One region of the Arthrobacter sp. BI5 genome, then DNA from elsewhere that is predicted to be linked to it. Evidence: predicted binding sites of a transcription regulator. Region 1 holds the regulator's gene; each other region holds the start of a gene.

Evidence for each region. Region 1 encodes LexA, which represses DNA repair genes until DNA is damaged. Its sites were predicted from a motif close to TCGAACANNTGTTCGA; they were not measured.
Region 2: a site for LexA is predicted at 2,912-2,927, ahead of AC1MED_RS10040 (DUF6504 family protein). Genes of this name have one in related genera too.
Region 3: a site for LexA is predicted at 5,497-5,512, ahead of AC1MED_RS08645 (LexA family protein). Genes of this name have one in related genera too.
Region 4: a site for LexA is predicted at 3,345-3,360, ahead of uvrA (excinuclease ABC subunit UvrA). Genes of this name have one in related genera too.

Annotation. Positions count from the first base shown of each region.
Region 1 is NZ_CM155264.1:1,524,110-1,531,422, forward strand. Features, by position in the region: gene hflX (GTPase HflX) at 235-1,818, shown strand; gene AC1MED_RS06930 (ATP-dependent DNA helicase) at 1,811-3,958, shown strand; gene lexA (transcriptional repressor LexA) at 4,196-4,945, opposite strand; gene AC1MED_RS06940 (LysM peptidoglycan-binding domain-containing protein) at 5,335-5,727, shown strand; gene AC1MED_RS06945 (histidinol-phosphate transaminase) at 5,819-6,937, shown strand; gene hisB (imidazoleglycerol-phosphate dehydratase HisB) at 7,006-7,313, shown strand, end outside.
Region 2 is NZ_CM155264.1:2,217,595-2,224,907, forward strand. Features, by position in the region: gene AC1MED_RS10035 (DNA polymerase III subunit alpha) at 1-2,515, opposite strand, end outside; gene AC1MED_RS10040 (DUF6504 family protein) at 2,512-2,841, opposite strand; gene AC1MED_RS10045 (hypothetical protein) at 3,008-3,394, shown strand; gene AC1MED_RS10050 (chorismate mutase) at 3,418-3,744, opposite strand; gene AC1MED_RS10055 (VOC family protein) at 3,759-4,181, shown strand; gene AC1MED_RS10060 (SOS response-associated peptidase) at 4,221-4,949, opposite strand; gene AC1MED_RS10065 (mycoredoxin) at 5,197-5,454, shown strand; gene AC1MED_RS10070 (S-(hydroxymethyl)mycothiol dehydrogenase) at 5,567-6,652, shown strand; gene AC1MED_RS10075 (MBL fold metallo-hydrolase) at 6,649-7,296, shown strand.
Region 3 is NZ_CM155264.1:1,901,570-1,908,882, reverse strand. Features, by position in the region: gene AC1MED_RS08680 (SRPBCC family protein) at 1-203, shown strand, start outside; gene AC1MED_RS08675 (XdhC family protein) at 213-1,355, shown strand; gene AC1MED_RS08670 (L-threonylcarbamoyladenylate synthase) at 1,392-2,012, shown strand; gene AC1MED_RS08665 (GNAT family N-acetyltransferase) at 2,045-2,578, shown strand; gene AC1MED_RS08660 (EAL domain-containing protein) at 2,741-3,514, shown strand; gene AC1MED_RS08655 (MFS transporter) at 3,630-4,916, shown strand; gene AC1MED_RS08650 (ArsR/SmtB family transcription factor) at 4,876-5,253, shown strand; gene AC1MED_RS08645 (LexA family protein) at 5,526-5,957, shown strand; gene AC1MED_RS08640 (Y-family DNA polymerase) at 5,950-7,251, shown strand.
Region 4 is NZ_CM155264.1:1,950,627-1,957,939, forward strand. Features, by position in the region: gene AC1MED_RS08845 (ABC transporter ATP-binding protein) at 1-1,072, shown strand, start outside; gene AC1MED_RS08850 (ABC transporter ATP-binding protein) at 1,165-2,928, shown strand; gene AC1MED_RS08855 (GntR family transcriptional regulator) at 2,925-3,317, shown strand; gene uvrA (excinuclease ABC subunit UvrA) at 3,504-6,359, shown strand; gene AC1MED_RS08865 (HAD hydrolase-like protein) at 6,517-7,236, shown strand; gene AC1MED_RS08870 (lysophospholipid acyltransferase family protein) at 7,223-7,313, shown strand, end outside.

The DNA.
Region 1 (7,313 bases):
AGCAGTCGACCCGGGAGCGCCGAACGGAACGTACCTCCCCGCCACCCGGCGTTATCACGCCGGATCCCTTCCTCATTTACCGCTCCGGCACGGAGCCCGTCCTGCCCGCGGCGACGCAGCCGCCAGGCATTCCAGGAGGCACGGATGACCACCAGTCGTCAGCCCAGCGCGAATACCGCGCCACGAAACACCGAACAGCACTATTCTGAAGTTGTAGACCCTTCAAAGGAGACCATGACCAGTCAGCCCAACACCGGACCCGATTCAGCCGCGCAGGACATGAGCCCTGCGGAAATCCAGGCAGTCATCGACCGGATCCTCTCCAAAGACGCCCCCGCCCCGAAGGCCGGACACAGTGCCGGCACCGGGGCCGCCGGTGAGTCCAGGGCCGTGTTCGGCAAGGCCCAGGCGATTTCGCGGCTGGACGAGGAACACAGCAGCTACGACGGCGACCAGCAGGACCTCGAGGAACGCCATGCCCTGCGCCGTACCGCGGGCCTGTCGACCGAACTCGAGGACGTCACCGAAGTCGAATACCGGCAGTTGCGCCTCGAGCGCGTGGTGCTCGCCGGGCTCTGGACCGAAGGCACCCTGGCCGACGCCGAGAACTCCCTGCGCGAACTGGCAGCCCTGGCGGAAACCGCCGGGTCCGAGGTGCTTGACGGGCTCGTCCAGCGCCGCGCCAAGCCGGACCCGGGCACCTTCCTGGGCTCCGGCAAGGCCCAGGAGCTCAAGGACATCGTGATGTCGACCGGTGCCGACACCGTGGTGGTCGACGCCGAGCTTGCCCCGTCCCAGCGGCGCGGCCTCGAAGACATCGTCAAGGTCAAAGTCATCGACCGCACGGCACTGATCCTGGACATCTTCGCCCAGCACGCCAAGAGCCGCGAAGGCAAGGCCCAGGTGGAACTGGCGCAGCTTGAATATCTGCTCCCGCGCCTGCGCGGCTGGGGTGAATCGATGTCCCGGCAGGCCGGTGGCCAGGTGGGCGGCGCCGGAGCAGGCATGGGTTCGCGCGGCCCCGGTGAGACCAAAATCGAGCTGGACCGCCGCCGGATCCGCACCCGGATGGCCAAGCTGCGGCGCGAAATTGCCGCGATGAAGCCGGCGCGGGAAACCAAGCGGGCCAACCGCCGTCGTAACGCCGTGCCGTCGGTGGCGATCGCCGGCTACACCAACGCAGGTAAGTCCTCGCTGCTGAACCGTCTGACCGACGCCGGTGTCCTGGTGGAGAACGCCCTGTTCGCCACGCTGGACCCGACCGTCCGCAAGGCTGAAACCTCGGACGGGCTGGGCTACACTCTCGCCGACACCGTGGGTTTCGTCCGTTCGCTGCCGACCCAGCTGGTGGAGGCGTTCCGCTCCACCCTGGAGGAGGTTGCCGATTCAGACCTGATCCTGCACGTCGTCGACGTCTCGCACCCCGACCCGGAGGGCCAGATCGCGGCCGTCCGCACCGTGTTCAGCGAAGTCGACGCCCGCAAGGTGCCGGAGATCATCGTCCTGAACAAGGCCGATGCCGCCGACCCGTTCGTGATCGAACGGCTCAAGCAGCGCGAACCGCGCCACGTTGTCGTCTCCGCCCGCACCGGGGAAGGCATCCCGGAGCTGCTCAAGGCCATCAGCGAGGGCATCCCGCGGCCCAGCGTGAAGCTGGAACTGAAGATTCCGTACAACCGCGGGGACCTGCTCAGCAAACTGCACGAGACCGATGCCGAGATCATCAGCCTCGACCACGAGGAGACCGGCACCCGCGCCGTGGTGATGGTGCGCGAGGGGCTCGCGGCCGAACTGGATGCCTTCGTCAGCAATGACTGAACCAGCGGTGGCCGAGGGGGCGGCCGCGCCGTCGGAGAGCGGCCCGTCCAAGAGCAGCCCGTCCAGAAGCAAGCCGAAAAACGGCACGTCCGGCGAGCAGTTCGTAGTTGAACTGCTCGACCGGGCGGTCGCCGGGATGGGCGGCCAGAGCCGCAACGGCCAGCACGAAATGGCCCGGCAAGTGGCGCGCGCGATCGACACCGGCGACCACCTGCTGGTCCAGGCCGGCACCGGCACCGGCAAGTCGCTGGCCTACCTGATTCCGCTGATCGCGCATTCACTGGTCAGCGACAAGCCCACCCTGGTCTCCACCGCAACCCTGGCACTGCAGACCCAGATTGTCGGCAGGGACCTGCCCCGGTTGCTCAAGACCATCACCCCGGCCTTGGAGCGGCCGGTGAAGGTGGCGCTGGTCAAGGGCCGCTCAAACTATGTCTGCCGCCACAAACTCGAAGGCGGTTTCCCGTCCGAGGAACCGTCCGAGGGCCAGCTGTTCTCCCTCGGCGAGGACACCTCCGTGCCGCACTTCGCCGCCGCGATGGGCGGCCCCTCCTCGCAGCTCGGCAAGGAGGTCGTCCGGCTCCGCGAATGGGCCGAGGAGACGCAGGCGGGGGACCGCGACGAGCTGATGCCGGGCGTGACCGACCGCGCCTGGCGGCAGGTCTCCGTCACCTCGATGGAGTGCCTGGGCGCGCAGAAATGCCCGCTCGCCGCCGAATGCTTTTCCGAACTGGCCCGGCAAAACGCCGCCGACGCCGACGTGGTGGTCACCAACCACGCCATGCTGGCCGTCAGCGCCTTCGAGGGCCTCGCCGTGCTGCCCGAATACGACGTAGTGGTGGTCGACGAGGCGCACGAACTCCAGGACCGGGTCACCGGTGCCGTGTCCGGCCAACTGTCCGTGGCCATGGTGCACGCCGCCGCCTCCGGGGCCCGCAAACACACCGGGATCACCGTGGACGCGCTCAACAACGCTGCGTCCAACCTCGAACTCGCCATCGAGGGGGTTCCCAGCGGACTCATGCCCAACGGCTTGAACAGCGAACAACTCGACTGCGTCGACCAGCTGCGAGACGCCTGCCGCGCCGCGCTCTCGGACTCCAAGGGCGACAGCGCCAACACCGCCGACGGCGGCCGGCAGCTCGCGCGGTCCCGGCTGATGGTGATCCTGGAGCTCTGCGAACGGCTCCTGGCCGCCAAGGAGAACCGGGAAGTGGTCTGGTTCTCCCGCAACAGCAGCTTTGACCCGCAACAGGGCTACTCGCAGCCGGATGAGTCCGCGCCCGCCCTGATCAACGTTGCTCCGCTCAGCGTTGCCGGGCGGCTGCGCGAAGGTTTGTTCGCCGACCACACCGTCGTGCTCACCTCGGCAACCCTGGCCATCGGTTCGGCCTTCGAACCGGCAGCCGGAGGCCTCGGCTTGGTGGGCCCCGGCGCACCCAGCTGGACCGGCGTCGACGTCGGATCCCCCTTCGAATATCCCAAACAAGGCATCCTTTACGTCGCCAAGCACCTGCCCAAGCCGGGCCGGGGGACCTCTCCGGAAGCCCTCGACGAGCTTGAGAAGCTGATCCGCGCCTCCGGCGGCGGAGCCCTGTGCCTCTTCTCGTCGCGGCGCGCCGCCGAGGAGGCGGCCGAGGCGATGCGGCCCCGGCTGGGGCTGAGCATACTCTGCCAGGGCGAATCGACTATGACCGCGCTGGTGAAGCAGTTCGCCGATGAGCCGGACACCTGCCTCTTCGGCACCATGTCGCTCTGGCAGGGCGTCGACGTGCCCGGAAACTCCTGCCGCCTCGTGGTGATCGACCGGATCCCGTTCCCGCGGCCCGATGATCCGCTGATGACGGCCCGCTCCCGGGCGGTGGCCCAGTCCGGTGGCAACGGGTTTATGAGCGTCTCGGCGACGCACGCAGCGATCCGCCTCGCCCAGGGAGCCGGACGGCTGATCCGCTCGACGTCGGACAAGGGCGTGGTGGCGGTCCTCGATTCCCGGCTGTCCACCGAACGGTACGGCGCGTTCCTGCGGGCCGCGCTGCCGCCGTTCTGGCCCACCACCGACCCGTCGGTGGCGCTGGCAGCCCTCGAGCGCCTCAGCAAGGCGACCCCGGCAAAGGTACAGGCTCAGCAACCCGCCAAGTAGCCGGAGGCCGCGCCGACGAGAGTACCCGAGGCCGGCGCTGGCGTTCCCGCCCGGTTCTTCCACGCCCCGGGGCCGGCGGGGCCGGGTTCCCGCGGCTGCGGCGGCCCCGCGCGCCGTCGCGGTGCCAACAACCGGGCGGGAACGCAAGGAGGCCCCGTCCGGAACTGCGGACGGGGCCTTCGAGCTGCCGGTGGGATCTGGCTGGCAGGGGTGTGGCAGGGAAGCCGGCGCGGGAGACTACAGGGAGCGCAGCACCGAGACGACCTTGCCCATAATGACGGCATGGTCGCCGAGGATCGGCTCGTACTGGGTGTTTTGCGGGAGCAGCCAGGTGTGGCCGTCGCGCTGGCGGAAGGTTTTGACCGTGGCCTCGTCATCGAGCAGGGCGGCAACGATGTCGCCGTTGACGGCATCGTTCTGGCGCCGGACGACGACCCAGTCGCCGTCGCAGATGGCGGCGTCGATCATCGAATCACCGGCCACCCGGAGCATAAACAGTTCACCGTGGCCCACCAGCTGGCGCGGCAGCGGCATCACGTCCTCCACCACCTGGTCTGCCAGGATCGGGCCGCCTGCGGCGATACGGCCGACAAACGGGACCATCGCGGTGTCCGTGGCGCTGGCGAGTTCCGCGACTGCCTGGCCGCCGACGGCGCGCAGGCCGCTGGACTTCTCCACGCCGGAGATCGTGGTGGCACCCTCGTCCAGGGTCAGCGGCATCAGCACTTCCATGGCGCGGGGACGTTTGGGGTCACGCCGCAGGTAGCCGAGCTTTTCCAGCTGCGAGAGCTGGTGGGTGACGCTGGAAAGGCTGGCCAGCCCGACGGTGTCGCCGATCTCGCGCATGGAGGGCGGGTAGCCGTTGTCTGTCACGGAACGCTGGATGGTCTCCAGGATCTTCTTCTGACGGACGGTAAGGCTCTTCGGCGCCCGACCGGTCTGGGGGCTCCGCTGCGCGGCCCTCCCGCCGGCGGCTTGTGCTGCCATGTTCGCCATGCCTTTCCATTCCGCCCGGCTGCCGTGGCTGCCGGGACCGTTCGGTCCGAACAATGTCAGACCCCGCTGATCAACTGTTGCTGACCAACCCAAGTGGTTGTCCTGTGATTCAAAAGTAGGGCAGCCGCCAGGGTTTTTCAAACATTTGTTCTAGCGAGTCTCGACAATGTTCGTTCATAAGTGCTAAAACAGAAACAGCGAAGTTCGAATATGTGTTCGAAGTTTCGAGGCCTTGCCGGTTCTTAGGATTCGGCGGTGTGTTCGAAGTTTCGTGTTCGAGGGTTCGCGATCGAAGGTAATGCGTTCGATGGTTCGGCCGGTTGGCGGCAGGTACGTGGAGTACGCCGGGCGGCACAGATAAGTCCAGGAGGGCTCAGCTCATGTCAGCAGTAAGCGCTATTTCCGGTTCGTCGGTTTCCGCTCCCGCTCAGGAGGCGGCACCCGCTGCTGCCTCCCGGCAGGCTCCGCTGAGGCTGACCCGCCGAGGACGCTTCGTCTTCTTCGGCCTGCCGCTGATCCTGTTGGCCGCCCTGGTCCTCTCCCTGGCCGGGTTCCTGAACGCCCCGGCCAAGGCCGCCGACTCGGCCGCGGAGCTCTCGCTCACACCGACCGTCACCGTGACGGTCCAGCCGGGGGAGTCGCTCTGGGCCATCGCCGGTGAAGTCGCCCCGGAGCGGGACCCCCGCGACGTTGTTGCCGACATCGTGCAGCTGAACAACCTCGAAGCCGCGCGGGTCATCCCCGGCCAGCAGCTCTACGTACCCGCCAAATAGACCACCCCTGGAAGACTGCCGTCGGCCGCCCGGGAGGGCCCCGGACGGTCACAGTTTCGGGGCCGGGGCCGGTCTCACTTAAACTGGGCAGGTGACTGACCAGCTAGAGCGCCTCAACCGACTGCCCCTCCGGACCAATCTGCGGGGACTGCGCCCCTACGGTGCGCCCCAGTTGGATGTCCCCATCCTGCTGAACGTCAACGAGAACACCCATGGCGTCCCGGCCGACGTCCGCGCGGCCATCGCCGAGGCCGTGACGGAGGCCGCGGCGGGACTGAACCGATACCCGGACCGCGAGTTCACCGAACTGCGCGAAGCCCTCGCCGAGTACCTCGGCCACGGCCTGGACGCCGGCAACATCTGGGCAGCCAACGGTTCGAACGAGGTCCTGCAGCAAATCCTCCAGGCCTTCGGCGGCCCGGGCCGCACCGCGCTCGGCTTCCCGCCCACGTACTCGATGTACCCCCTGCTCGCCGCCGGCACGGACACCGAATACATCGTCGGGGTCCGCGCCGAGGACTACGGGCTCAGCGCGGAATCGGCAGCCCGCCAGGTCCGGGAGCTGAAGCCCAACGTCGTCTTCCTCTGCTCACCGAACAACCCCACCGGCACCGGCCTGGGGCTCGACGTCGTCGAGGCCGTTTACGAAGCCGGCGAAGCCAGCCAGACCATCGTGATCGTCGACGAGGCCTATCACGAGTTCGCCCACGACGGCACGCCCAGCGCCCTGACCCTGCTGCCCGGCCGCGAGCGGCTCATCGTCTCGCGCACCATGAGCAAGGCCTTCGCCCTGGCCGGGGCCCGGCTCGGCTACATGGCAGCGGCCCCGGAGGTCACCGATGCGCTGCGCCTGGTCCGGCTCCCGTACCACCTCTCCGCCATCACCCAGGCGACGGCGCTGGCCGCCCTTCGCCACCGGGTGGCACTGATGGCCGACGTCGAGGACATCAAGCGCCAGCGCGACCGGATCGTGACGGAGCTGACCCGGATGGGCCTCAAGCCCGCCGCCTCCGACTCGAACTACGTCTTCTTCGGCGGCCTCGAGAACCCGCACGAGACCTGGCAGGGGCTGTTGGACGCCGGCGTGCTCATCCGCGACGTCGGCATCCCCGGCCACCTGCGCGTGACCGCCGGAACTGAGACGGAAACCACAGCGTTTCTGGAAGCCCTCGAACGGATCCTGGCCGGCCACGAAGTGCAGTCCGCCTAGACTTAAGCCAGGACCCACGCACACCGCCCCGTTCGCCGGGCGCCCGCCTCATCCAAAGGACACCCCACATGAGCAACACCGGATCAGCCGCTGCCCGGACCGCACGCCTGGAGCGGACCACCAGTGAATCCTCCGTCCTGGTCGAGATCAACCTGGACGGCACCGGCGTCTCGGACATCAGCACCTCCGTGCCGTTCTACGACCACATGCTGACCGCGCTGAGCAAGCACTCCCTGATCGACATGACGGTCAAGGCCACCGGCGACATCCACATCGACGTCCACCACACCGTGGAAGACGTCGCCATCACCTTCGGCGAGGTCCTTCGCACGGCGCTGGGCAACAAGGCCGGCATCCGCCGCTTCGGCGAGGCCAC
Region 2 (7,313 bases), 690 kb from region 1:
AGAGTCCGGCCAGGAAGGCTTCGGGGTGGTGGGTCTTGAGCCAGGCCGACTGGTACGTGGGCACGGCGAAGGCGGCACCGTGGGCCTTGCAGAAGCCGAAGCTGCCGAAGGCCTTCAGGGTTCCCCAAACCTTGTCCACCACCCCGGGCGTGTAGTTCCGGGCCTTGGCCTCGCGGCGGAAGAATTCCTCCACCTTGCCTTCCAGTACCTCGTTGCCGAGGGCACGCCGGAATTCGTCGGCCCGGGCCAGCCCGCAACCGGTCATCACGTCGAAGGTCTTGAGGATCTGCTCGTGGAAGACGGTGACGCCGTGGGTCTCCTGGAGTACCGGTTTGAGGTCCGGGTGCGGGTAGACCTCCGGCGCGAAGCCGTGCCGGTGTTCTAGGAAGGGCCGGACCATGTCCGACTTCATCGGCCCGGGCCGGAACAGCGAGATGTCGATGATGAGGTCGTTGAATTCCCGGGGCGCCAGCTTGCCGATCAGTTCCCGCTGGCCCGGGGACTCGATCTGGAAGCAGCCCAGGGTGTGGGTGCTGCGGATCAGCTCATAGGTGGGTTCGTCGTCGAGCGGGACGGCATTAAGGTCGATCGTCCCGTCCGCGGCGATGTAGTCCGGTCCGGAGCCGTCCGGACCTCCAGGGTGCCGGCCGGCCGCCACCACCTCGGCCTTGGACGGATGCAGCCGGATCACCTCGCGGACGGCGAAGGCCATGGCGCTTTGCATGCGCACGCCCAGGACGTCGAGTTTGAGCATGCCCATCGGATCCATGTCGTGCTTGTCGAACTGGCTCATCGGCAGGCCCAGGCCGCTGGGCTGCACGGGGGTGCGGTCCAGCAGGGTCGCATCGCCCAGGATGACCCCGCAGGGGTGCATCGAGATGTGGCGCGGCAGCCGGTCCAGCCGCTCGGTCAGGTCCACCAGCAGGTCCAGCTGCTGGTTTTCGGTGAAGTCCCGCTGCTCCACCCGGCCGGCGAACTCCTTCAACTCGGGTTTCTCCACCAGGGCCTCGCGGAAGTTCCGGGCTGAAAACCGCCACAGCTGCTTGGCGATCTCGTCGATGTCGCCGCCGTCCATGCCCAGGGCCAGGCCGGCGTCGCGGACCGCGCCGCGGGCCCGATAGCCGTTCTGCATGCTCATCAGGGTGACGCGTTCGGAGCCGAAGCGCTCAAAAATCTTCCGGTAGACGTTGTGCCGTTCGGCGCTTTCGACGTCGATGTCGATGTCCGGCAGGGTGGCCCGGTCCCGGGAGAGGAAGCGTTCGAAGATCAGGTCGTGCTGCAAGGGGTTGACCTGGCTGACATCGATCAGGTAATTGACCAGGCTGGAGGCGCCCGAGCCGCGGGCGGCCGCCCGGACCCCCATGTCCAGGATCATCCGGGACACCTCGGCGACGGTGAGGAAATAGGAGGCGAAACCCAGGCTGTCGATGATCCGCAGTTCGTGCTCCAGCCGGGCGCGCAGTTCTTCGGCGGGCTTCCCGCTGATCCCGGGGAAGCGCCGGTTGATGCCGGCCTCGCAGCGCTGCGTGAGCTCCACCAGCGGGTCCCCCGCGATCCCGATCACCGCGGCTTCCGGCACCACCGGCTGCTTCCAGCCCATGTCCGCGACCGGGTCCATCCGGCAGCGGTCCGCGAGCGCCTCGGTGTGTGCCAGCAGGCTTTTGAGGTCCGCGGCGCCGTAGCCGGCGGCGTGCATGATTTCCTGGCCTAGCCGCTGCATCTGCGCGGCGGATTTCAGCCAGCCCTGCCCGTTGGGTTGCAGCAGCGGTGCGGCTGAGAGCTCCGGCAGGGATTTCAGCGTCCGGGCAGAGTCCAGCACATCCGCCGTCGCGGCCCCGTCCTCGGCGCAATACCGCACGGCGTTGCTCAGCACTGCGGGGACTGCGTGTTCGGCGGCAAGTTTGAGCATCCGCACCGCGTGGGCCGTGCTCAGCGGTTCGCCGGGCGGGCTGAGCTGGGAGACGACCTCGGCGGCCAGGGTCCCGGCCGGCATGGCGTCCAGCCAGCGTTTGAAGAGCGTGCGGGGGCGGAGGTAACGCCGGCCGCCCATGGACCGGCCGACGTCGGAGTCCGGGCCGATCAGCACGGTCAGGACCGGTTCCAGGGTCTGGGGATCGAGGGCGCGGGAGGCCAGTTCCGCCCTGGTCACGGCGACTGGCACCGTTCCGCCGGCCTTGCCCGTGGTGCGGGCGTGGGCATCGGAGACCAGCCGGCAGAGCGCCCGGTAGCCGGCGCCGCGGTTCTGCCCGTGAGCCAGCACCACGACGCGCCCGCCGAGCTGGGTGCGGTGGTCGCCGTCGTCGTCAAAGACCGCCAGGTCCACCCCCACGACCGGGTCCAGCCCGGCCGCCATGCAGGCCAACAGGTGCTTGACCGTGCCGTAAAGCCCGTCGCGGTCCGTGCAGGCGAGCGCCGTGGCCCCGTCCGCGGCGGCGGCAGCGGCCAGTTCCTCCGGCCAGGACACCCCGTAGTGGGCGCTGAACGCCGTGGATACGTGCAGATGGGTAAAGCTCATGCCGATTCAGGCTTCCGGAGGGGGTGCAGGGCGTCATGGATCCGCAACAGCCGCCAGCGGCCGCTGACCAGATGCCGGCTCAGGTCAAGGGTGAGTGTCCGCTCAGGGTTGCGTTCGTCCCGGACCTGGACCCGCCAGATCTCGTGGTCCACCAGCCCGGCGCCGCCGCCCAGCGGCGCCCGCTGTTCCTCGGCCCACCACTGGCGCCGTTCAAACCAGCGGAGCGGTTCTGCGCAGACGTCGTAGTGCCGCCCGGCCCAGTCCAGGGACTGCGGCTGGCCTTCCGGGGCGCAGGCGACGTCCACCGACTCGCTGAACATCCCCATGCTGCCTCCCGTACGCGCTGATCCGAACCAAGGACCTTGTGCTTCTTGAAGGAAGGTTCCTGGTGGATATTCGAATATATCTTCGAACAATTCAAGTCTACGCCGGGCCCGGGACAAAACCTAGATGGGGGTGGACGGACGCAGGCACAGGTAGCAGGATTGAGCTATGAGCTCCCACAGCGCACTCCTGAAGCACGTAAGCATCGCCGCCAAGGATTCAACCTTGGTGGCGAAGTTCGATATAGACGGGAATATTCCGAGTTCCGGTGCCTACGTGGTGGGCCTCGTGGCGGCCACTCCGGACCACTCGCACCAGCGCCGGATGGAAATCGAGTTCATGAACGGCGAGGCCGTGTCCTTTTTCTGCTTCAGCCATGACGGCACGGAGGAGAACTTTGACCTCAAGGGTGTGGAGCACTCCGGCAACACCATCACCGGTAACTTTCCACTCAGCACTGTAATGGGGTTGACCAAGGGCCATCTGATGACGGCATACAGCGACTGCGAGGGCCGGGACTACCAGGCCAATGTGCCGGTCGAAGAGTCGCTCTAGCGGATTAGCTGTGAAGCCCAGCCCTAGCTGGTGGCCTTGTACACATCCAACTCGAGCCTGATGAACGCGTCGATCATGGCCTTGTAGGTCTGTTCGACGATGTCGGTGTCGATGTCCTTCTGCTCCGCCGTCGCCTTGACGTGCTCCAGGACCCGCTCCACACGGCCGGGAGCGCGGACCTCGGCGCTGTCCGCCTTGAGCGTTCCGGCGATGCGGATCAGCCGTTCACGGCGGCCGATCAGCGCGACAATCTGCTCATCCACCTCGTCGACGGCCACCCGCACGGCGGCGAGCTGTTCCTTGTCGGCCTGGGCGTCTTTGGCGTCACGGTGATGTGTGGACATGTCCATGACAGTATCGAAAGATGCAACCACGAGTCGACTTCATCTCCTTGGGTGTCCGCAGTGTTGACGCCTCGCGCCGCTTCTACGTTCAGGGCCTCGGCTGGCCGGTCCACCGCGAGGTTCCCGGCGAGGTCATCTTCCTGCAGGCCAACCACGGCCTCATCCTCTCGCTCTGGGACGCCGGGCAGATGCAGGCCGAGGCGGCCACTGACGCCCCCGCCGGCGTTCCCTGCATTACGCTCAGCCACAACGTGGGCAGCGCCGACGCGGTGGACGCGGTCATGGGGCAGGCGGAGGCCGCCGGGGCCGCCGTCGTGGCCGCGCCCAAGACCCAACCCTGGGGCGGGTACACCGGCTACTTCGCCGATCCGGACGGCTTCCGCTGGGAGGTCGCCTTCAACCCCACCTGGACGGTCGACGCCGGCGGCAAGGTCACGGTCTAGGCAGACGCTTTCCCTCGGGTCACGCTCCGCGCGCTTCCCCTAGAAGAGGCTGCCGACCGGTTCGATCAGCTCCGGGGAATCGTTCCTGACATTCCCGACGGCGGTGCCGACGGCGTCGATCCGCCAGCCCTCGGCGACGTCGTGCGCGCCTGCCCGGACCAGCCCCACGAGGGCGGCAGCGTCGTCGGCCTGCGGGTCCAGCCAGGTCTCCATGGTCCTGCGGTCCATCGGGAGCGGGACGCGGTCGTGCAGGGCCGTCAGTTCCGCCAGCATGCCGTCCGCGTAGCCCTCCGGCGGCGAGTCGGTGGTGAGGATCGACGTCGAGAGCAGCCAGCGCTCCGGGTCCCCCTCGGCCTTGGACGGGTCCTTCCACCATTCGTAGAGCCCCGCAAAGACCACCGGGCTGCCGTCCTTCGGGTGCACGTAGTACGGCTGCTTGCCGCGGCCCTCGCCCTTCCACTCGTAGTAGCCGTCCGCCGGCACGGCGCAGCGCCGGGCGCGGGTAGCCTTGCGGAAGGCCGGCTTCTCCAGCACGCTCTCGCTGCGCGCGTTGATCATTTTCGAGCCGATGCCGGGGTCCTTGGCCCAGGATGGCACCAGTCCCCAGCGGGCAACGTGAAGCTGCCGCACGGGCTCGCCATCCACCAGCCGCTCCAGCAGGATCGGCACGTCGGCGGTCGGCGCGACGTTCCAAGAGGGCGGAATCACGATCTCTTCTTCCAGTTCGGCATCGAACTCGGCCAGCAGGTCCCCGACGGCCCGGGCCATCACGTAGCGTCCACACATGGCACCAGCATGCCACCGGAGGCCGTCCACCGGGAATAGCGCCAGGAGGCAGCGGCAGGGAATAGCGCCGATGAGCAGGGCCATTAAACAGCCCCGCGCCCCGGGACCCTGCGGGAATAGCGGGCTTCGGGTTACGGTTATTGACAGTGACGTACGACTTATATCGGCAACCGGCGCTGCCACCCATCACCGTCAACCAGCGCCGTCAACCAGCTTTGAGGAGACCTTCGTGGATTTCACCCCCGATTCCGGCACCATCACCATGTTCTCGACCACCTGGTGCGGCTACTGCAACCGGCTGAAGAAGCAGCTGGACGCCCAGGGCATCGGCTACACCGAGATCAACATCGAGGAAGTCGAAGGCACCGCCGAACTCGTGGAGCAGCTCAACGGAGGCAACCGCACGGTCCCCACCGTGCTCTTCCCGGACGGCACCGCCGCCACCAACCCTTCCGCGGCCGAGGTCAAGAGCCGCCTCGCGGCCTAAGCCACCTTTTCAGGACACCCCCACACCACTTGCGGCGCGGACTCCCGGCTAACCCCAGGAGCCCGCGCCGTGCCGCTTCCGCCAGGCAGCGGTGATGAAAGGAGCCACCCCCATGGTCCACGAAGTCAAAGGCGCAGTAGTCCGTTCCAAGGACGCACCCGTCACCCTGGAAACCATCCTGGTCCCGGACCCCGGACCCGGCGAGGCCCTGGTGGATATCCTCACCTGCGGCGTCTGCCACACCGACCTGCACTACAAGCAGGGCGCCATCAACGACGACTTCCCGTTCCTGCTGGGCCACGAGGCGACCGGCGTGGTCAGCGCCGTCGGCCCCGACGTCACCGAGGTGGCCCCCGGGGACCGGGTGGTGCTGAACTGGCGCGCCGTCTGCGGCGAGTGCCGGGCCTGCCGCCGCGGCGAGCCGCAGTACTGCTTCAACACGCACAACGCCACGCAGAAGATGACGCTGGCGGACGGCACCGAACTCACCGCCGCGCTCGGCATCGGCGCGTTCGCCGAAAAGACCCTCGTCGCCGCCGGCCAGTGCACCAAAGTCGACCCCGACGCCGACCCTGCCGCAATCGGCCTGCTCGGCTGCGGCGTTATGGCGGGACTCGGCGCCGCCATCAATACCGGTGACGTTCAGCGCGGCGATTCCGTCGCCGTGATCGGCTGCGGCGGCGTGGGTGTGGCGGCCGTGGCCGGTGCGGCGCTCGCCGGCGCCACCACCGTGATCGCGGTGGACATCGACGCGAAGAAGCTCGAACGCGCCAAGGAACTCGGCGCCACGCACACAGTGGACTCCTCCGCCGTCGACCCGGTGGAAGCGATCCGCGAGCTGACCGGCGGCTTCGGCGCCGACGTCGTGATCGACGCCGTGGGCCGGCCGGAGACGTACAAGCAGGCGTTCTACGCCCGCGACCTTGCCGGCACCGTGGTGCTGGTGGGCGTCCCCAGCCCGGAGATGACCCTGGAACTGCCGCTGCTGGACGTGTTTGGCCGCGGCGGCTCGCTGAAGTCCTCCTGGTACGGCGACTGCCTGCCGTCCCGCGACTTCCCCATGCTGATCGACCTCTACCGGCAGGGCCGGCTGGACTTGGACGCCTTCGTCACGGAACGGATCACGATCGACCAGATCGAGGAAGCGTTCGGGAAGATGCACTCCGGCGCCGTGCTCCGCTCGGTGGTCGAGCTGTGAGCGGCGGTTCCGGCACCGGCCTGCGGGTCGAGCAGCTGGTCACCTCGGGCACGTTCTCGCTCGACGGCGGCACTTGGGACGTGGACAACAACGTCTGGATCGTCGGCAATGACTCCGAATGCGTGGTGATCGATCCGGCCCACGACGCCGCCGCCATCGCGGCCGCCGTCGCCGGCCGGAAAGTCACCGCCATCCTGCTCACCCACGGCCATGACGACCACATTGCCGCGGTGGGCGAATTCCGCGGCCTGGTCAACGCCCCGGTCTACCTGAACCGGGAGGACTGGATGCTGTGGGAGCGCGTCTTCCCGGGCACCGAGCCGGACCACGACATCGCCGACGGCGATACGTTCGACGTCGCCGGCGGGCGGCTGGTGGCCCTCCACACGCCGGGCCACTCCCCCGGCTCCGTCAGCTTCCAGCTGGAGAGTGAAGGCACCGTCTTCACCGGCGACACGCTGTTCCAGGGCGGCCCGGGCGCCACCGGCCGGTCCTTCAGCGACTTCCCGACCATCATCGAATCCATCAAGTCCCGGCTGCTGACGCTGCCCGCAGACACGGTGGTGCGCACCGGCCACGGTGATTCGACGACGATCGGCGCCGAGGCGCCGCAGCTGCAGGAATGGATCACTCGGGGACACTAACCACCGGGGCCGCCCGG
Region 3 (7,313 bases), 380 kb from region 1:
CGACGGCGCCGCCCGCGCCGACCGCGCCGCCCGCGCCGCCGTCGGGCAGCTTGGACGCCTTCAGCCTCGCCAAGGGCATCGCCGCCGACCAGCTCTCCAGCCCCGGCAAGGCCCTCGGCCTGCTCGCGGCGGTCGCCTGCCTGGCTTACTGGGCCGGACGCCGGTCGGCGTTCCGGATGCTCCGGCTCTGCGGACGGCTTTAGGAGCACTCCATGCGGGACGTGCTGGCAGCCATCATGCCGGACTGGCGGCAGGGCAGAACCGCGGGGCTGGCGACGGTGGTGGACACGTTCAAGTCCGCCCCGCGGCTTCCGGGCGCGTCCATGCTGGTCACGGCCGGCGGCGCCGCCGTCGGGTCGGTGTCCGGCGGCTGCGTCGAGGGCGCGGTGTTCGAACTGGCCAGCCAGGTCCGGGACGACGGGGTCCCCGTGCTGGTGCGGTACGGGATCAGCGACGACGACGCGTTCGCCGTCGGCCTCACCTGCGGCGGCATCATCGACATCTTCGTTGAGCCGGTCTCGGCGCAGCGCTTCGCGGAGCTCGACGGCGTGCGGCAGGACATCGAGGACGAAAAGCGGGTGGGGGTGGCCACAGTCATCGAGCACCCGGACAGCACCTGGCTGGGGCGGCATTTGGTGGTGCGGACGGACGGCTTCGAGGGAAACCTGGGCTCGGAGCGCGCAAACCTCGCCGTGGGCGACGACTGCCAGGGTTATCTAGCCGCGGGCCGGACCGGCATCCTGAGCTACGGCCCGGACGGCGAGCGGCTGGACAGCGGGATGCGGATCTTCTTCACCAGCTACGCCCCGCCGCCACGGATGCTCGTTTTCGGGGCCATCGACTTCGCCGCGGCGCTCGCCCGGCTCGGCACGTTCCTGGGGTACCGGGTGAGCGTCTGCGACGCCCGTGCCGTCTTCGCCACTCCGGCCAGGTTTCCCGAGGCTGCCGAGGTGATCAACGAGTGGCCGCACCGCTACTTGGCCGGGCAGCAAGACCGGGGGCTGGTCGACGAACGGACCGTCATCTGCGTCCTCACGCATGATCCGAAGTTCGACATTCCTCTGCTCGAGGTGGCCCTGCGCGGCGGCCCGGTCGCCTTTATCGGTGCCATGGGGTCGCGGCGCACCCACCAGGACCGGCTCCGGCGGCTGGGCGAGGCGGGACTGGGCGGGACCGAACTGTCCCGGCTGCACAGCCCCGTGGGCCTGGACCTCGGCGCCCGGACCCCGGAGGAGACGGCGGTGTCCATCGCCGCGGAGATCATCGCCACGCAGTGGAGCGGCAGCGGCGAACCGCTGCGGCAGCTGGACGAACGGATCCACCACGACGAGCAGCATCACGGGCAGCAGGCCTAGCGGCGGGACGACCGGCGTCGGGCGTAAGCTCGTGCCATGGCGAGATATTTCGATGTGCACCCCGACAACCCCCAGCCGCGATCCATCACCCAGGTGGTGGACATGGTGAAGTCCGGCGGCCTGATCGCCTATCCGACCGACTCCTGCTACGCGCTGGGCGCACAGCTGGGGAACCGGGACGCGCTGGACCGGATCCGCGCCATCCGGCACCTCGATGACAAGCACCACTTCACGCTGGTCTGCAAGGACTTCGCCCAGCTGGGGCAGTTTGTCCAGATCGACAACGACGTTTTCCGCAGCATCAAGGCCGTGACGCCGGGCAGCTACACGTTCATCCTGCCGGCCACCAAGGAGGTGCCGAAGCGGTTGCTGCACCCCAAGAAGAAGACCGTCGGCGTGCGAATCCCGGACAACAAGGTGGTCCAGGCTCTGCTGGCCGAACTCGGCGAGCCGCTGCTCTCCAGCACGCTGCTGCTCCCGGACGAGGAAGAGCCCCTGACCCAGGGCTGGGAAATCAAGGAGCGGCTGGATCACGTGGTGGACGCCGTGATCGATTCCGGCGACTGCGGGGCGGAGCCGACGACGGTCGTTGACTTCTCCAGCGGTGTCGCCGAGGTTGTCCGCCACGGTATGGGCGACCCGTCGCGGTTTGAATAGTCGGGCCCCCGCCCCTGGGATACGATCCTGGGATGCCCCGCCTCACTCTGCCTGACGTCAGCTTCCACTCCTCCTGGCTGGAAGGTTCCGCCGAATTTGAGGGCGCGCGCCGGGACGGCGGGGGCGCGGAGGACTGGCCTCTGGAAGAACTCCGGGACGCCGGGTCGTTCCGTCGTTTTGTCGATGTCCTACTCAAGGACGCTCTACCGGAGACCCCGCGGAGACCGGGTTACGTGCCCTGCACGTATTTGTGGATCGTGGAGGGTGGCACGTTCCTGGGCTCACTTGCCATCCGGCACGAGCTGAACGACTTCCTGCTCAATGAGGGCGGCCACATCGGCTACAGCGTGCGACCCTCCGCCAGGCGCCGCGGCCATGCGGCGAAAGCGCTGGCTGACGCCCTGCCGCTGGCGCGGGAGCTGGGAATCCCCCGGGTCCTCCTCACCTGCGATGAGGACAACGCCGGATCCCGGGCGACCATCGAAAAGAACGGCGGCGTCTACGAGGACACCCGCAACGGCAAGCGGCGCTACTGGATCGATACCGTTCGGCCGGAGGCACCCTAAACGCTCAGCGCTAGGACGCGGAGCCTGATCCGGCGGGAAAGGTGCCAAGCACTTCACTCGCGTCGAAGGTTCGCGACACGGCCAACAACCAGTTGTGTTCGGACCCTCGACGGCGGCACTCGTGTCCTACGGTAGTCCTAAACCACGAGAGGGGACTCCCACATGGCCTGTGACGGCTGCACCACATCTTCAAAACTTGACTTCGATTTCAGCATGGCCTTCCAGCCGATCTATGACGCCGTTGCCGGCCGCGTGTGGGGCTACGAGGCGCTGGTCAGGGGCTTGTCAGGCGAGGGCGCTTACGAAGTTTTGTCAAAGGTGTCGCCGGAGCAGAAGTACCGTTTCGACCAGGACTGCCGCGTCAAGGCAATCGAGCTGGCATCGCGGCTGTTTCCGGCGGGTGAGGAGTTGATGTTGTCGATCAACTTCATGCCGAACGCGGTTTACGAACCGGCCGCCTGCCTACGCGCGACACTGCTCGCAGCCAGCCGGTGCAGTTTTCCGACCTCGTCGATCATGTTCGAGTTCACGGAAAATGAGGAGGTCTCGGATACCGCCCACCTTACGAACATCATCACCGAATACCGCAAGCATGGTTTTACCACCGCCATCGACGACTTCGGCGCCGGTCATGCGGGTCTGGGCCTCCTTGTCGATTTCCAGCCGGACCTGATGAAGATTGACATGAAGCTCATCCGCGGGATCGACACCAGCCCGGCCCGCCAGGCCGTCGTCGCCGGCATCGTCGATATCGCCCGGGAGCTCAACATCACGGTGCTCGCAGAAGGCATCGAGACCGAGGCGGAGTTCCTGGAACTGAAGGGTACGGGCATCCGGCTGTTCCAGGGATACTGGCTGGGCAAGCCCGCCTTCGAGAAGCTTCCACAGGTAAATGTGGATGCCGGCTCCGGTCTCGGCGTCACCGCTTTCGCGTAGCCGCAGCGGAGCCCGCCGCGGCTGCCAACCGGGGCCGGTTGAACGCGGCACATGCGCTCCCATCGACTAGCATAAGTGCATAACCATGCACGTATGCACTTGAGGGGTTTCGCTGATGTTGTCAGTTCTGAAGAACGTGCCGTACCGACGGCTGTTCGCAGCCCAGATCGTGGCCTTGATCGGCACCGGGCTGCTCACCGTCGCGCTGGGGCTCCTGGCCTACGACCTGGCCGGTACCAACGCCGGAGCGGTGCTTGGCACCGCACTGACGATCAAGATGCTGGCCTATGTGGGCCTGGCTCCGGTGATCAACGCCCTGGCCGCGCGATGGCCAAAGAAACGGGTCCTAATCGGGGCGGACCTGATCCGGGCCGCGATGGCCCTATGCCTTCCGTTCATTACCGACGTTTGGCAGATCTACATCGTGATCTTCCTGCTGCAGAGTGCGTCCGCGACGTTCACCCCGGCGTTCCAGTCCCTGATCCCCACCATCCTGACCCAGGAAAAGGACTACACCCGGGCACTGTCGCTGTCCCGGCTGGCTTACGACATGGAAGCCCTGGTCAGCCCGGCCGTTGCTGCACTGCTGCTGACCGCACTCAGCTACAACAATCTCTTCCTCGGGACCGTCGCCGGGTTCCTCTTTTCGGCGCTCATGGTCGCCATCACCGTCCTGCCGCGGGTCTCCGCCTCCGCGGCGCCGCAGACTTCGCTATGGCACCGGACCACCCTGGGAGCCAGGATTTTCTGGCGGAACCGTCGACTGCGGTCCCTGCTGGCGCTGAACCTCGTGGTCGCTGCCCCGACGGCGCTGGTGCTGGTCAACACAGTGGTCTACGTGCGGGATGTCCTGCACCGGCCGGACACCGACCTGGCGCTGGCGTTGGCCTGCTTCGGGGTCGGGTCGATGATCGTGGCCCTGTCTGCGCCACGGGTCCTGGACCGGTTCGGGGACCGTGCCGTGATGCTCTCCGGCGCCGCCGCCATTCCGCTGGTCCTGGCCGCTACGGCGGCACTGACCTTGCTGGGTGCCCCAGGGTCGGGCTGGTGGCTGCTGCTGGGTCTATGGTTCCTGCTGGGCGCCGCGAACTCCACCATCCTCACCCCTTCTTCACGGCTGCTGCGGGATGCGTCTACCGAAGAGACCCGGCCGTACGTGTTCACGGCCCAGTTCTCCCTCTCCCACGCCTGTTACATCGTGACGTATCCGCTGGCCGGATGGGTTGGGGCCATGGCCGGTTTGGGCTGGGCTGCCATGGCGCTGACAATTATTGCGATGATAGGCAGTGCAGGTGCATTCGTGTCCTGGCCCCGGCACCACGCCGCAGCAGCCAAGGAACCAGCGGAGAAGGAGCAGAGCGTTGAGCAGTCAACCCGACAGCGCGCCGGATCACGCCCCTGACGCTCCGTCCCTGGCCCACCCAGTCACCCCGGGACCGCAGCTGTTGGAGACTGCCGCCGGCACGTTGCGAATGCTCGCCGAACCGACCCGCCTGCACCTGCTCTGGCAGCTCGCCGACGGACCCAAAACCGTCACCGAGCTCACCGCCGCCGCCGGGGTGCCGCGGACAGTGACCAGCCAGCACCTGGCCAAACTCCGCCTCAGCGGACTCGTGGACACCCGCAAAGACGGCCGACACGTCATCTATTCCCTCCACGACGGACACCTCATCCGGCTGATCCGCGAAACCATCAACCACGCCGATCACCGGGTCACCGGCGAGCCGACGCACGACTGAATTCCACGCTGCCTGCTGACGTGCTGCCGCAGGCGGCCACACCTACACCAGCCGTGGCACTGGGAAGCTGCTGCCGCTGTCCCGTCGGTGTCCACCATTTGCCGGTTATGGGTTACGACATGGCTTAGTCAGCGTCCTGCGGGCGAATCCGACCCTTTGAATCCCTCCCGGCTCGAACGCATCCTGCATCGAATGAAACCTCATGAGGAGGTCAAATGTCAGCCCCGGGCGCTACACTTTAATTCGAACATATATTCGAAAAAGGGTGTGTTGTGGGCGTAATCATCGGGCCCCGCGTGATAGATGCGGGCTCTTCCCTCCTGTCGGTCCTCATCTCGCCGGTGCCCGTCGCTGCCGGCTATCCGTCGCCGGCGCAGGACTATTTTGACGGCCGAATCGACCTCAACGAGCACCTGATCAAGGACATCACCAGCACCTACGTCGTCAGGGTCTCAGGGGACTCCATGGAGGGCGCCGGCATCAGCGACGGGGATGAGTTGATCGTCAACCGGGCGCTCGAGCCGCGCGACGGGTGCGTCGTCGTCGCCGTCCTCGACGGCGAGCTCACCGTCAAGCGCCTCCGGGTCACCGCGTCCGGGGTGGTCCTGCAGGCAGATAACCCGCGCTATCCGGACATCCGGGTACCGGCCCTCTCCGACCTCGTCATCTGGGGCGTCGCCACCCGGTGCCTGCACCATGTCTAGGCCCGGGTCCGAGCCGCGGCCCGGCGGCAGTATTGCCCTCGTGGACGTGAACTGCTTTTACGCCAGCGCCGAACGGGCGTTCGATCCCTCGCTGGAGGGCAGGCCGGTGGTGGTGCTGTCCAACAACGACGGCTGCGCCGTCACCCGCTCGCCGGAAGCGAAGGCCCTGGGCATCCCCCTCGGCGAGCCCTGGTTCAAACTTGCCCCGCGGGCCAGGGAATGGGGGCTGGTGGCCAGGTCCAGCAACTACGAGCTCTACGGGGACATCAGCGCCCGGGTGATGGAACTCCTGGGCCGGTATTCGGCGTGGCTGGAGGTCTACAGCATCGACGAAGCGTTCCTTGGCGTCCGCGGCAGCCCGGGAGAATTGCTGCGGCTCGGGCAGGCCATGAAGACGTCGGTCCGCCGGAATGTCGGCGTTCCGGTGTGCGTCGGGATCGCCGGCACCAAGACCCTGGCAAAGTTGGCGAACAAGTGGGCCAAGCACAACCCGGCGTTCGACGGCGTCTGCCACTGGGACGCCGTTCCCGCCGAGCGCCAGGAGCAACTGATGGCCGGCCTGTCCGTCATCGAGCTCTGGGGCGTCTCCACGCGGCTGACCAAACGCCTGAACGGGCTGGGGATCCGGAGCGTGCTTGACCTGGCCCGGGCGGACCCGGTCACCATCAGGGACCGCTTCTCGGTGGTGCTGATGCGCACGGTCCTGGAATTGCGGGGCACGCCGTGCATCCCGCTCGAAGAGGAACGCGTCGGCCGCGACCAGCTGATTTTCAGCCGGTCCTTCGCCACCCCCATCAGCACTGCGGCCGCGATGCGCCAGGTCCTCGGGATCTACGCGCAGCAGGCCAGCGCCCGGCTCGCCCGGCACGGCCTGCAGGCCAAAGTCCTGACGGCTTTCGCCGCCACATCCCACTACAACCCGCGGGACAGCTCGCACCCCTCGGCGTGCGTTTCGCTGCCAATGCCTACCGCGGACCCGCTGCTGCTGGCCAAAGCCGCCTGCGCCCTGCTCCCCCGGATCGTCGACGGCGTCAACTACGCGCGGGCCGGCGTCATGGTCACGGACCTGCGTCCGACAGCCAACCAGGCTCCGCTGGCCGTGTTTGAGAACCCGCACGAGGAACGGGGCATCGGCCCGCTGCTGGAGGAGGTCAGCCGCAAGTACGGCAAGGGTTCCATCGGCCTGGGGTCCGCAGGGATCCGCGGCGGCCCTGACTGGACGATGAAGCGCGACATGCTGTCCCCGCGCTACACGACCCACTGGGACGAACTGCCCGTGGTCAAGGCCGCCTGACCAGTCCCCCACAGGATCGGGCGGCCGGCACCGGCACGATACCCAAAAGAGGTCACCATGCT
Region 4 (7,313 bases), 430 kb from region 1:
CATGGTGGTGGTCAACCTGTCTTCGGTCGCCGTTGTCTGGTTCGGCGGCCACCGGATCGAAGCCGGACAGATGCGCCTCGGCGCCCTGACCGCGTTCATCGCCTACATCCTGCAGATCCTGATCGCCATCATGACGGCGATGTACGTCTTTACGACAGCCCCGCGCGCGGCGGCCTGCGCCGAGCGCATCCAGGCGGTCCTCGACACCGAGCCGTCCATCGGCTCTCCCGCGCCGGAGAACTGGCCGGACGCGGCAGCCGACTCAGCACCGGCCTCCGCGGCGAGCCCGGAGCCAGAAACTGAGCCGGAACCTGGGCCGCCGGTGGCCGATGGCACCGTCGAGTTCCGCGAGGTTGCCTTCGCCTACCCCGGGGCGGAAGCGCCGGTGCTGGCCGGGGTCAGCTTCACCGCCGTTCCCGGGACGACGACGGCGATCGTCGGCGCCACGGGCAGCGGCAAGAGCACCCTGCTGAACCTGCTGCCGCGCTTCCTTGACCCGACGGCAGGCAGCATCAGCATCGGCGGCCGCGGGATCCGCTCGCTGCCGCTGGCGTCGCTGCGCCGAATGATGGCGCTGGTGCCGCAGCACTCCTACCTCTTCTCCGGCACCCTCGCCCAGAACCTGCGGATGGGCGGGCCGGCGGCGGACGAGGCGCAGCTGTGGCAGGCGCTGGAAACCGCCCAGGCCGCGGACTTCGTCCGGGACCTCCCCGGCGGCCTCGACGCCCCGGTCAGCCAGGGCGGCACCAACTTTTCCGGCGGCCAGCGCCAGCGCCTGTGCATTGCCCGCGCCTTGCTCCGGCCGGCCCCCGTCTACCTGTTCGACGACAGTTTCTCCGCCCTCGACTACGGCACCGACATCCGTCTCCGCGCTGCGCTGGAGCCGCTCCTGCGGACGGCCACCGTGCTGATCGTGGCCGAACGACTCTCCACCATCGAGGACGCGGACCTGATCCTCGTGCTCGAGGACGGCCGTCTGGTGGCGCAGGGCACCCATCACGGGCTGCTGGAGTCATCCCGGACCTACCAGGAGATCGCCGCCTCCCAGCTGGTCCTCGAGGAAACCCTGTGAGCGCCGGCACCCCGGTGCGGGCCGGAACGCCCGCGGCCAAATGGCGGACCGCCGGCCGGCTGCTGGGGCTGCTGAAGCCGGTACGCCTTCGCATGGCCGGCGTCATCGCCGCGACGTGCTGTTTTGCGGCACTGAACGTGGCGGCGCCCAAATACCTCGGCGACGCCACCGACGTCGTGGTCCGCGGCGTGGTCGGCGGAGTCTTCGACGAGAAGCGGCTTGGCCGGCTGCTGCTCGCGGTGGCACTGATGTACCTTGGCGCCTCGCTCTTCAGCTGGATCCAGGGTGCCCTGACGGCAACGGCGGTGCAGCGGCTGAGCTACGGTCTCCGTTCATCCGTGGAACACAAGCTGCACCTGCTGCCCTCCAGCCATTTCGACGACCAGCACCGCGGCGACGTGCTCAGCCGGGCCACCAACGACGTCGACAACGTCTCGCAGTCGCTCAACCAGCTGCTCAACCAGCTGATCATGTCGGTGTTGATGCTCTCCGGGGCCCTGGCCATGATGTTTTGGCTGTCGCCGCTGCTGGCGTTGATCGCTCTCGCCTCGGTTCCCGTCTCCACCCTGATCACGGTGGCCGTGGCGCGCAAATCGCAGGCGCACTTCACCGCGCAGTGGGGCAGCACCGGCGAACTGCACGCGCACCTGGAGGAGTTCTTCACCGGGCACGAGGTCGTGAAGGCCTTCGGCCGGCAGGACGCTGCGGCGGCCACCTTCAGGCAGAGCAATGACCGGCTCTTCCGGTCCGCCTCCAGCGCGCAGTACCTGTCCGGCGTCGTGCAGCCCCTGATGATCTTCGTCTCCAACCTCAACTACATCGCGGTTGCCGTGATCGGAGCGCTGCAGGTGGCCGCCGGCACCATGACGGTCGGCGGTATCCAGGCCTTCATCCAGTTCAGCCGGCTCTTCAGCCAGCCGATGGGCCAGATCGGCGGCATGCTCACCCTGATGCAGTCCTGCGTGGCCTCGGCCGAACGCGTCTTCGCACTGCTGGACGCCCCGGAAATACCCGCGGACCCGGCTGGGCCGGCCGCCGGCGCCGCCCGGGCCGCAGCCCTGCGCGCCGCCGACGGCGGGGACGCCCCGCCGTCCGGGAGGGTCACCTTCGAAAACGCCACATTTGGCTATACGCCGGGTTCCCCGGTGGTCCGGGGCTTGTCCTTCGCCGTCGAGCCGGGCCAGACCGTCGCGATCGTGGGGCACACCGGGGCGGGCAAGACCACGGTGGTCAACCTCCTGATGCGGTTCTACGAGCTCGATTCGGGCCGGATCACGGTGGACGGCGCGGACATCGCCGAACTGCCCTGTGACGTGCTGCGGTCCGCCTTCGGCACCGTGCTGCAGGACGCGTGGCTGTTCACCGGCAGCATCCGGGACAACATCGAGTACGGCCGGCCCGGCGCCAGCGACGAGGAGATTCTCGCCGCCGCGCAGGCGAGCCACGTGGACCAGTTCGTCCGCGCCCTGCCGGCCGGCTACGCCACCATGCTCGGCAACGACGGCGATTCCCTCAGCCGCGGCCAGCGGCAGCTGATCTCGATTGCCCGGGCGGAGCTGTCCGGCCGCAGCATCCTGATCCTCGATGAGGCGACCAGCTCGGTGGACAGCCGCACGGAGGTGCAGATCCGGCAGGCCATGGCGCGGCTCCGGCAGGGCCGGACCAGCTTCGTGATTGCCCACCGCTTGTCCACCGTCCGGGACGCTGATCTAATTCTGGTCATGGACCACGGACGGATAGTTGAACAGGGGAACCACCAGGACCTGATAGCGGGGGGCGGACTGTACAGCTCGCTGTACCGCGCCCAGTTCGCCGGCAGCGAACGGGCCGGGGATGTCCTGGAGCCGGAACTGTGAGTTCCGGCGAGCGGACGGCGGGCCGATTCCCCGGCAGCTGGAAGCCCAATGCCGGCAGTTCGGTGCCGCTCTTCGAGCAGCTCAGGCTGAACATCATCGAGCAAGCCAACAACGGCTCCCTGGCCCCCGGCACCCGGCTCCCGGCCGTGCGCAGCCTGGCGGGCGAACTTGGCGTGGCACCGCACACCGTGGCGCGCGCCTACAAGGAACTTGAGGCCGCCGGCGTCGTGGCGACGCAGGGCAGGAACGGCACGGTTGTCTGTGCCCGCGACGAGGCCTGGGGGTCGCTCACGGCCGCCGCGGCGGAGTTCGCGGCGGCGGCTAAAGCCCAGGGTGCCAGCTTCGCCGAGGCCGTTCAGCTGTTGGCCGCCGCGTACGACCGGCACTAGCGCATCTTCTACTAGCACAACCTCCGCCCGAATAGATATTCGAAGAAGTTTTCGATTAGCATTGGAGGCGTGCCTAAAGCCTTAGCTGAAGAACCCGCCGTCGATGTCCAGTCCGCTGCCGCACCGGTGAAGTCCGGGAAAGCGGCCAGCCCGCAGCCGTCCAGCCCGGCGTCGGCGGGTGCGGAACTGGCCCGCCCCGACTTGTCCCGCCTCGTCGTCAAGGGCGCACGCGAGCACAACCTGCGCAACGTCGACCTCGACCTGCCGCGCGACGCGATGATCGTCTTCACCGGCCTCTCCGGCTCCGGCAAGTCCTCGCTCGCCTTCGACACCATTTTCGCCGAGGGCCAGCGGCGCTACGTGGAATCACTCTCCGCGTACGCGCGCCAGTTCCTGGGCCAGGTGGACAAGCCCGACGTCGACTTCATCGAGGGGCTCTCCCCGGCGGTGTCGATCGACCAGAAGTCCACGAGCAAGAACCCGCGTTCCACTGTGGGCACGATCACCGAGATCTACGACTACATGCGCCTGCTCTGGGCCCGGGTGGGGCGCCCGCATTGCCCCGTCTGCGGCGAGCCGGTCACCAAGCAGACCCCGCAGCAGATCGTCGACCAGCTTCTGGAACTGCCCGAGGGCACCCGGTTCCAGGTCCTGGCGCCCGTGGTCCGCGGCCGCAAGGGCGAGTTTGTTGAACTGTTCAAGGAGCTCACCGCGAAGGGCTACTCCCGGGCCCGGGTGGACGACAAACTGATCCAGCTCAGCGATCCGCCCAAGCTGGGCAAGCAGTTCAAGCACACCATTGAAGTGGTGGTGGACCGCCTGGTCGTGAAGGAGGGCATCAGCCAGCGCCTCACCGACTCGGTGGAAACCGCGCTGGGCCTGGCCGAGGGCCGGGTGCTGGCCGAATTCGTTGACCTTGACGCCGACGATCCGGAACGGATCCGCGCCTTCTCCGAGCACCTCGCCTGCCCCAACGAGCACCCCCTCGCCATCGATGAGATCGAACCCCGCTCGTTCTCCTTCAACAACCCGTTCGGCGCTTGCTCCGCCTGCAGCGGTATCGGCACCAAGCTGGAGGTCGACGAGGAACTCCTGATCCCCAACCCGGAGCTCTCCCTCTCCGAGGGGGCCATCGCGCCGTGGTCTCTCGGTACCGCCACCACCGAGTACTGGAACCGGCTCCTTGGCGGCCTGGCCAAGGAAATCGGCTTCAAGATGACCACGCCGTGGGAGAAGCTCTCCACCGAGGCCCGGCAGACCGTGCTGCACGGCAAGGACCACAAGGTCGTGGTGCAATACCGCAACCGCTTCGGCCGGGAACGCAAGTACAGCACCGGCTTCGAAGGCGTCGTCCAGTACGTGCACCGCAAGCACACGGAAACGGATTCCGACTCGGCGCGGGACCGCTACGAGGAGTACATGCGCCAGGTCCCGTGCCCGGCCTGCAACGGCGCCCGGCTGAACCCGGCGTCGCTCTCGGTCCTGATCAACGGCAAGTCGATCGCCGAGGTCGCCGCGCTGCCCATGCGCGAGTGCGCGCACTTCCTGGACACCCTGGTCCTCAGCGGCCGCGAGGCCCAGATCGCGCACCAGGTCCTCAAGGAGATCCAGGCCCGCCTGACCTTCCTGCTCGACGTCGGCCTCGAGTACCTGAACCTGGAGCGGCCCTCCGGCACGCTGTCCGGCGGCGAGGCGCAGCGCATCCGCCTCGCCACCCAGATCGGTTCCGGCCTGGTCGGCGTGCTGTACGTCCTCGACGAGCCGTCCATCGGGCTGCACCAGCGCGACAACCGCCGCCTGATCGAAACCCTCACCCGGCTCCGGGACCTGGGCAACACCCTGATCGTGGTCGAACACGACGAGGACACCATCCACGAGGCAGACTGGGTGGTGGACATCGGACCGGGCGCCGGCGAGCACGGCGGCATGGTCGTCCACTCCGGCTCCTACCAGGACCTGTTGAAAAACACCGAGTCCCTGACCGGCGACTACCTCTCCGGGCGGAAGTCCATCGAGGTGCCGAAGAAGCGGCGCAAGTACGACAAGAAGCGCGAGCTCAAGGTCGTCGGCGCCAAGGAAAACAACCTGCTCAACGTGGACGCCGCCTTCCCGCTGGGCCTGTTCACGGCCGTCACCGGCGTCAGCGGTTCCGGCAAGTCCACCCTGGTCAACGAGATTCTCTACAAGGTGCTCGCCAACAAGCTCAACGGCGCCAAGCAGGTCGCCGGGCGGCACAAGACGGTCCAAGGCCTCGAGCACCTGGACAAGGTGGTGCACGTTGACCAGAGCCCCATCGGCCGCACCCCGCGGTCCAACCCGGCCACCTACACGGGCGTGTTCGACCACATCCGGAAGCTGTTCGCGGAGACCAACGAGGCTAAGGTCCGGGGCTACCAGCCGGGCCGGTTCTCCTTCAACGTCAAGGGCGGACGCTGCGAGGCCTGCTCCGGCGACGGCACGCTGAAGATCGAGATGAACTTCCTGCCGGACGTCTACGTCCCGTGCGAGGTGTGCCACGGCGCCCGCTACAACCGCGAGACGCTTGAGGTGCACTACAAGGGCAAAACCATCGCGGACGTGCTGAACATGCCGATCGAGGAGGGCGCCGAGTTCTTCGCCGCGTTCTCGCCGATCGCCCGGCACCTGCGGACGCTCGTCGACGTCGGCCTCGGCTACGTGCGGCTCGGCCAGCCCGCCACGACGCTCTCCGGCGGCGAGGCGCAGCGCGTGAAGCTTGCCGCGGAACTGCAGAAACGCTCGAATGGCCGCAGCGTCTACGTGCTCGACGAGCCCACCACCGGACTGCATTTCGAGGACATCCGCAAGCTCCTGATGGTGCTGCAGGGCCTGGTCGAAAAGGGCAACACCGTGATCACGATCGAGCACAACCTCGACGTCATCAAGAGCGCGGACTGGATCGTCGACCTGGGGCCGGACGGCGGTTCCGGCGGCGGCCGGGTGGTCGCATCGGGTACACCGGAGCATGTCGCGAAGTCCAAGGACAGCCACACCGCGGCTTTCCTGGCCGAGATCCTCAACTAGTCCGAAGCCCGCACTGACCTGACATGCAGCTGCCCTGCCGCCGCCGGAATTCCAGGGGCGGCAGGGCATCCGCGTGTCGCGGGCCCGCCCTGACGCATACCCGCAGCGGTATGCGAATTTCAGGCATCCCCGCGGTCGTGAGAAACTAAGGCCCGTGATGCCTACCTCCGTGCCCGTGATCTTCGACCTGGACGGCACCCTTGTTGATCCGGCCGGGGGAATCACGGCCGGTATCTCCGCCGCCCTCAGCGAGCTTGGACTTCCCGTCCCGGGACCGGACAGGCTGGACGCGATGATCGGCCCGAAACTCAGCCATTCGCTCCTGGACATTGCCGGCGTGCCTGCGGAACAACTGGACGAGGCCATCCGGATCTACCGGCGGCACTACCTGTTCAGCGGCATTGCGCAGAGCCGGCTCTACGCCGGCATCCGTGAGCTGCTGGAATCATACGCCGACGCCGGACGGCCAACCGCTGTCGCCACCCAAAAACCCGAACACCTGGCCCGCATGGTCCTGGAGCACCACGGCATCGCCGGCCTGTTCCGGTCCGTCCGCGGCTCCGCAGCGGACGAATCGACGACCGCCCACGGCCCGGCCGGAAAGGCCGGCATCGTTGCCGCCGCCCTGGCGGACCTCGGTACCGGGCACGCGGTCATGGTGGGGGACCGCGCCCAGGATGTGGCCGGAGCGGCTGCCAACGGCCTGGAATGCATCGGGGTAGGCTGGGGCTTTGCGCTCGACGGCGAACTCCGTGAGGCGGGCGCAGCGGCGGTCGTGCACAGCACCTCCGACCTTTACGAGACCATTTCCAGGCTGGACCCCGTCCGGACCGCCGCCCTGCAGCTGAATGAGGTGCACACCATTGGCAATGTTTGACGCGATCCGCTGGACCACGCGCGGGCTCATTTCCTCCACGTGCCGGCCCACCGTCGTCGGACTCGAGAACGTGCCAA